One region of the Vibrio sp. YT-19(2023) genome, then DNA from elsewhere that is predicted to be linked to it. Evidence: predicted binding sites of a transcription regulator. Region 1 holds the regulator's gene; the other holds the start of a gene.

Region 1 (3,876 bases):
TTCAAACGAACCAGCAAACTCAAAACTCAACATAGAGCCAAAGCCCGTTTGCTGCTTTTTAGCGATGTCATGACCTGGATGTTCCAGCAGGCTTGGATGATAGATAGTTTTAACTAACGCTTGTTTCTGTAGGTAAGCCAGTACCTGCTGTGAGCTCTCCTCATGTACTCGCATACGAGCACCAAGCGTACGAATACCTCGCAGCGTCATATAACTATCGAAAGGTGTGCCCGTTGCACCAATACAATTGCCCCACCATGCAAGCTCTTCTGCATGCGCCTCTGTGTTGGTGATGATTACTCCACCAATTACGTCCGAATGACCGTTGATGTACTTTGTTGTGGAGTGGATAACAAAATCCGCACCTAGCTCTAAAGGTTTTTGGTACACGGGTGTCAAAAAGGTATTGTCCACCGCAACTAACGCGCCGATTTGTTTCGCTTTTTCACAAGTAGCTGCAATATCCACTACGCGAACCAGAGGATTTGACGGAGTTTCTAGCAAAATGAGTTTTGGTTTTTGTGCCAATGCAGCATCTAAAGCCTGTTCGTCTGATTGATCGACAAACTGAACCTTAAAATCGCCTTTGCTAGCTCGGGTATTAAAAAGACGATAGGTGCCGCCATAACAATCGTGAGGAGCAATAATGAGATCATCTGGGCCGAGAAAAGCGGAAACCCATAAATTTAATGCCGACGTACCGCAGTTAGTAACAACCGCTCCTTTTCCAGACTCAAGTTCAGATAGCGCACTTTCCAACAGTCCGCGGTTTGGATTACCAGATCGTGTGTAATCATACTTGGGCACTTCACCAAAAGCAGGAAAACCATAGTTAGTGGAAAGATAAATAGGTGGAACGACAGCATGATATTGGCTGTCTGATTCAATACCAGTGCGTACTGCAATGGTCGCAGGTTTGCGAGTGCTCATGGGTGTATCCTTTCACGGGTAATGACTTCTAAATAGGAATGCGCTATATCTAATGAGTAACATAAAGTGATCAACACGCTTCCTTTGCTGTTATGTTCACTTTACTCGTCAAAAAATGAGACGTCAACACTTCTAGACGTCTATATGTCTTTGCTTATGGCGGTAAATGCAGCTAAAATCAGCACCTAAATTATTTTTAACCGATTACATAAATGAAGGTGTGCAATGGCTGACTGGAATGGCGAATACATTAGCCCATATGCAGAGCACGGCAAAAAAAGCGAACAAGTAAAAAAAATTACCGTCTCTATCCCGCTAAAAGTTTTAAAGGTGCTAACTGATGAGCGTACTCGCCGTCAGATCAATAACTTACGCCATGCAACCAATAGCGAATTGCTATGCGAGGCATTTTTGCACGCGTACACAGGTCAGCCACTTCCGACAGATGAAGACCTTCGTAAAGACCGTCCTGATGATATTCCAACAGAAGTAAAAGCGCTGATGACGGAAATGGGCATCGAATTTGAGTCATTCGACGAAGAATAAAAAAAGCCTGATAAGAGGTTTCAGGTAATGACTCTTGCCTCGAGCCAAATGAATGACATAAAAAATGGGACGCAATAGCGTCCCATTTTTGTGTATCACATCTGAAAGATATATTACTCTGCCATGTAGTTTTCAGGCATCTCGATACGAGCTACACCTGAATTAACCGCCGCCTGAGCAACCGCTTTTGCAACACGTGGTAGCAAACGTGAATCCATTGGTTTTGGAATAATATAGTCCGCACCAAACTCTAGCTTATCAACACCTGCAGCCTTCAATACGGCTTCAGGTACAGGCTCTTTTGCTAGCTCACGAATCGCCTCAACGGCTGCAAGTTTCATTTCATCATTGATTTCACTTGCACGCACATCAAGAGCACCGCGGAAAATGAATGGGAAACACAATACGTTGTTAACTTGGTTAGGATAATCACTACGGCCAGTACCCATGATCAAGTCATCACGAACTGCGTGAGCAAGTTCCGGCTTGATTTCAGGATCCGGGTTAGAACATGCGAATACGATTGGCTTATCTGCCATCAACTTCAACGCTTCCGCTGGCAATAGGTTTGGACCAGATACACCTAGGAACAGATCTGCACCTTCAATCACGTCTTCTAGTGTGCGCTTATCTGTATTGTTCGCAAATAGCTGCTTATATTCATTAAGATCATCACGACGAGTGTGAATCACACCTTTGCGATCTAGCATGTAGATTTTTTCGCGCATTGCGCCGCATTTGATCAGAAGCTCCATACAAGCTACAGCGGCAGCGCCAGCGCCAAGACAAACAATTGTTGAATCTTCAAGTTTCTTACCTTGAAGTTCGATTGCATTCAGCATACCCGCTGCCGTTACAATAGCAGTACCATGTTGATCATCGTGGAATACTGGTACATCACAACGTTCAATCAGACGCTTTTCAATCTCAAAACAGTCTGGTGCTTTAATATCTTCAAGGTTGATACCGCCAAAAGTGTCTGCAATGCTCGCAACAGTATCAACAAATTCATCGATCGTGCGGTGCTTAACTTCAATATCAATAGAGTCAAGACCTGCGAAACGCTTAAACAGTAACGCTTTACCTTCCATCACTGGCTTAGATGCAAGTGGACCTAGGTTACCTAGACCTAGAATAGCGGTACCGTTAGAAATAACAGCAACCATGTTCCCTTTTGCAGTGTACTTGTACACGTTATCCGGGTTTTGTGCGATTTCACGCACTGGCTCTGCAACACCAGGGCTGTAAGCAAGGGCAAGATCACCCGCCGTTTCCGCAGGCTTTGTCAGTTCGACAGCAATCTTTCCTGGAGTTGGATAAGCATGGTAATCCAATGCTTTTTGGCGATGTTCTTCTTCTGGAGTGGCTGCTTGGTGGTTGTCTTCAGACATGGACGTTTCTCTTTTTTATTTTTAGGTAAGGGGGCATAAATTCTATCGGATAGAAATCAAACTTCATAGGCAAGATTGCGAGCAATATCCTTAAAAAGCCGATAATAAAAGAGATTAGACCAGATAACGGGGTTAAGCACCTGATTTTCGAGTCAGGTGCTCTTTCTTCTTACTATTATTGGAGTATGCAAACTCAGAAAGTATCGTTACTCTTCGTCCACGTATTGCGCTTGGAGATAATTCTCAATACCAGACATTTCAATCAAGCCAAGTTGCGTCTCTAGCCAATCAACATGTTCTTCTTCATCTTCAAGAATATCTTGGAAGAGATCTCTAGACACATAATCTCGAATGTCTTCAGCGTAGGCAATCGCATCTTTTAAATCTGGAATAGCCGCCATTTCAAGCTTTAAATCACACTCGAGCATTTCCTTGGTATCTTCACCAATCATCAACTTACCTAAATCTTGTAGGTTCGGTAGGCCTTCAAGGAACAAAATACGCTCAATTAGATGATCGGCATGCTTCATCTCATCGATAGATTCGTGATATTCCTTGTCTGCTAGGTGCTTTAAGCCCCAGTCTTTATACATTCGGGCGTGAAGAAAATACTGATTAATAGCGACGAGCTCGTTACCGAGCACTTTATTGAGATGTTGAATGATGATTGGATCGCCTTTCATGACAAAACCCTCCTCTTTGGCTTCATTTAAATGTAGAAGCAAATGAGAAGGTGTCAAAATGTAAGGCAAATAATTACTGCATACTTACAGCAATTAGCTGGCTTGTTTAAATTCCGTGTAACTAGTTTCCGCTAAAATTTCCTTGGCCTGTCTGATGCACTTACCACATTGGCTGCCCAATGCCGTGCACTTTTTGATTCCTTTAATATCTGTTACGCCTTCATCTATCGCCAACTTCCTAATTTTTTTGTCGGAGACACCATGGCAAAGACAAACGTACATACTCAAAAAACCTATAAAACTAATCTGTGACAAACAATATAAAC
Region 2 (3,876 bases), on a different contig from region 1:
GATGCCTGCATCTTGCAGGTCAGACACCTCATCACGTAGTACCAAAGCAAGTTGCTGCGCAATTTCTTGACGTGTGATGTCTTCACGTGGGAACGTCCAACATAAAATCGTTACTGGTCCAGTCAACATGCCTTTCATCTGTTTGCTGGTTAGCGATTGTGCGTACGTCGACCATTCAACTGTGATCGGTTTTTCACGTTCAATGTCAGCAACTACAATGGCAGGTTTCACACAGCGAGAACCATAACTCTGTACCCAACCAAATTTGGTCGTTTGAAAACCCGCCAAGTTCTCAGCGAAGTATTCCACCATGTCGTTACGCTCTGCTTCACCATGAACTAGCACATCTAGGTCGAGCGCCTCTTGACGTTTTACTGCGTCAGCAATATGTCCTTTAAGTGCTTGGATATATTCAGACTCAGATAATTGACCTGTACGATAAGCACTGCGCTGAACACGAATTTCACCCGTTTGAGGGAAAGAACCGATTGTCGTGGTTGGCAACAGAGGCAAGCCCAATACTTCAGCTTGATGCGCAGCACGCTCCGCGTAAGGTGCGCTGCGCTCGGCAAGTGATGCAGTAATACTGTTTAAACGTGCTTGAACTTGTGGCTTATTCACATGCGTTGCCGTTTTACGTGCTTTGATTGGCTGGCTATAGGTATCACAAGCGAGAATCGCATTTTGATCACCATCGAGCGCTCGGCCAAGCAAGGCGACTTCTGCCACTTTTTGTTTTGCAAAGGCAAACCAACTTTTTACTTCTTCGCTCAGTTCTGTTTCCAGTGCTAAATCAACAGGGCTATGTAGCAGAGAACATGAACTGGCAACCCAAAGTTTGTCGCCCAGTTTCTCTTTGACTGGCTGTAGACGCTCGAGTTGGGCACTTAAATCCGAACGCCACACGTTACGACCATTCACAACGCCAGCAGAAAGCACCCACCCCTCCGGTAACTTGGCAACCACATCGTCAAGCTGCTGAGGGGCGGCAGATAAATCGATATGCAAACCATCCACCGGTAGCTCTACAATTTTGTCTAGCGTATCGCTTACGGAGTCAAAGTACGTCGTTAGCAGCACTTTTACATCGCTTCGAATCACTTGGTAGGCTAGCTTAAACGAATCAGCCCATTTGCTTTCTAGCTCCAGTGACAAAATTGGCTCATCAATCTGAACCCACTCAACACCTTGACTTGCTAGCTTTGCCAAAATAGCTTGGTAAGCAGTAAGTAAGCGTGGTAGCAGGGTTAAGCGGTCAAACCCTTCTTCGACCTCTTTGCCCAAGTAAAGGTAACTGACTGGACCAAGCAAAACAGGCTTCACTTGGTGGCCAGCTTGAAGCGCTTCGTTGACTTCTTCAAACAGTTGCGGCCAGCTCACTTCAAACGTATCGTCCTTGCTGAATTCAGGGACAATGTAATGGTAGTTTGTGTTGAACCATTTGGTCATATCCGATGCCGCAGCGCCCGCACAGCTGCAACCCGCCTGAGATTGACCGCGACCCACTTTGAACAACGTATCCAGGTTAGGGAAACCATCAGCGTGACGCTTTGGCACATGACCCAATAGCAACGTGGTCGTCAGTACATGATCGTACCAAGCGAAGTCGCCAGCGGTGGCAAAACTCAGACCAGCATCCGTTTGTGTTTGCCAGTTTTTGGCGCGTAGATCTGCCCCAACCTTTTTAAGCTCAGCTTGATCAATTTCTCCTCGCCAGTATTTCTCCTGAGCGAATTTTAAATCTCTTTTTTCACCAATGCGTGGATAACCTAGTATGTGAGTCGTTGTCGCCATGTCCCTATTCCTTTCTCAATTTTGTTCAATTTGTTTGGATCAGAGCATCTTTCGGTAAAGAATAAGATGTCTGGATGGCTAAACTATCGCTCTCATCTGATATTAGAACAACGTCCATTTATTCAACTTGTTTATTAAAAAAATTCATCATGAAGCGACATGATTCGCAAATAAAAACAACAAATAGACGTCTAGACGTTTACATATCCATTTTTTGTCGTTAAGTTATTTACACGATTGCTATTCTGTTCATAGCGAGCAACAAAGGATGAAAGGAATTCATGATAGAGCTAAAACATTTGCGGACACTCACTTCGCTTCGAGACACTGGCTCTCTAACGGCGACAGCGACCGCTTTGCATCTCACTCAGTCGGCACTGTCTCATCAGATCAAAGATTTGGAGGCGCGAATTGGAGGGCAACTGTTCCTGAGAAAGACTCGTCCGGTGAAGTTCACTTCTGAGGGAGAAATCCTATTGCGTCTTGCAGAAGATATCCTTCCGAAACTCGCAAGAGCAGAAAATGATTTAGCGAGCTTGAAAGAGGACGTCAATGGCCGATTACATATGGCCATTGAATGTCACTCTTGCTTCCAATGGCTAATGCCTGCACTTAGGGAGTACCAACTTGCTTGGCCTAGCGTAACATTGGACTTTTCCTCTGGTTTTGGCTTTGAACCACTCCCAGCTCTATTGGCAGGCGAACTCGATCTCGTTATTACTTCCGATATCCAACCTCGATCCGAAGTCCACTACGAGCCTCTATTCGACTTTGAAATGCGTTTAATTACCGCAACCAACCACCCATTGGCGGAAAAAGAAATTATTGATCCGCAAGATCTCGCAGATCAAACCATGCTCTCTTATCCTGTTCAAAAACAACGGCTAGACGTCGTAAAACACTTTCTTCAGCCAGCAGGAATAGAACCTGCGAAATGGAAGCAAGCCGACAACACTCTCATGTTAGTTCAGATGGTCTCTGCTGGATTGGGGGTGGCCGCACTACCCAATTGGGCGATTTCTGAATTTTCTCGCCAAGGTCTTATTACCAGTAAACCTTTCGGCCAAGGCTTATGGCGTCGCTTGTTTGCTGCAACGCGTCACTCAGAGAAAGAAAAGCGTTACTTACAAGCTTTTTTCGCAACCGCGAGGCTACAATGTAAAAGCCACCTTGACGGAATCAAGGTGGCTTAAAAGATTTGGGTTATGAAAGGCTTAGCGTTGATATGCTTTAAATTGGTTAGTCAATGGATCGTACTGATAACCGAGCATATCAAGCTTGCCGACTACAGACTCTACATCCATCTCATACACTGATACTAACTCGTCAAAACTGTCGCACTCTAAACGTAGCTTTTCGTTGACGATACCTAGCAAAATAGTGCTGTCCAGATTACCTACATTGCTTAAATCCATCGCGACTCTCCTCTTCGACAAGGTATATAAACAAGCGTAGTAGTAATCACGCGAATTTAAAGTGAGTGAGATCTAAAACGTGATCACCTTATACCCAAGCATCAAGAAAGCACTTGGATATAAGCCGTCTAGCTTTGTCTTTAGAGTAGAGGTTAAGCCGCGAGAGAGAATAAACCTTGGAGGCTCGTCATCGACGCGAGTGCTAGCAACAAGGCAACGCTCAGTTGCACCTTTTCTGGTTTCTTATGCGTAAAAATATGCCAACACCACACAATAATTGAAGAAATTAACATAGCTAAAGACAGCAAGATTGGCTGTGTTGCAGCGTTCAGTGCAGCTTCATTTAACTGGTAAGAAGCAAACAACGTTGCGATGACTAATAGCATTCCAGACACAATGCCCGTAACTGGTAAAATACGGTGAAATGCCTGTAATCTGCTGCGAGCTATCGTAAGCAGCAATTGAGAAAATGACGCCCCAAGGAAAAATATCATTAGCGCTATCGCTATCGATGCTGGCCAGCTTGATTGCTCAAATACTTGAATACTCACATACGCAAAGGCCAAACCATTCGCTAAATACATCGCCCATAGTGGCCCTTTTTCACGCGTTTTCTTGGTTTGAACCTGAGAATAGAAGTAGAAAATAGCAAACACGATCATAAATG

Evidence for each region. Region 1 encodes MetJ, which represses methionine synthesis genes. Its sites were predicted from a motif close to TTAGACNTNTANANGTCTAA; they were not measured.
Region 2: metE (5-methyltetrahydropteroyltriglutamate--homocysteine S-methyltransferase) is a predicted target of MetJ. The motif match lies at 1,978-1,997, and genes of this name have one in related genera.

Annotation. Positions count from the first base shown of each region.
Region 1 is NZ_JAWOQN010000063.1:3,946-7,821, forward strand. Features, by position in the region: gene R7E78_RS23535 (O-succinylhomoserine (thiol)-lyase) at 1-930, opposite strand, end outside; gene metJ (met regulon transcriptional regulator MetJ) at 1,156-1,476, shown strand; gene R7E78_RS23545 (malic enzyme-like NAD(P)-binding protein) at 1,590-2,867, opposite strand; gene bfr (bacterioferritin) at 3,074-3,550, opposite strand; gene R7E78_RS23555 ((2Fe-2S)-binding protein) at 3,644-3,832, opposite strand.
Region 2 is NZ_JAWOQN010000012.1:25,336-29,211, reverse strand. Features, by position in the region: gene metE (5-methyltetrahydropteroyltriglutamate--homocysteine S-methyltransferase) at 1-1,794, opposite strand, end outside; gene metR (HTH-type transcriptional regulator MetR) at 2,076-2,987, shown strand; gene R7E78_RS10975 (DUF4250 domain-containing protein) at 3,009-3,209, opposite strand; gene R7E78_RS10970 (hypothetical protein) at 3,362-3,876, opposite strand, start outside.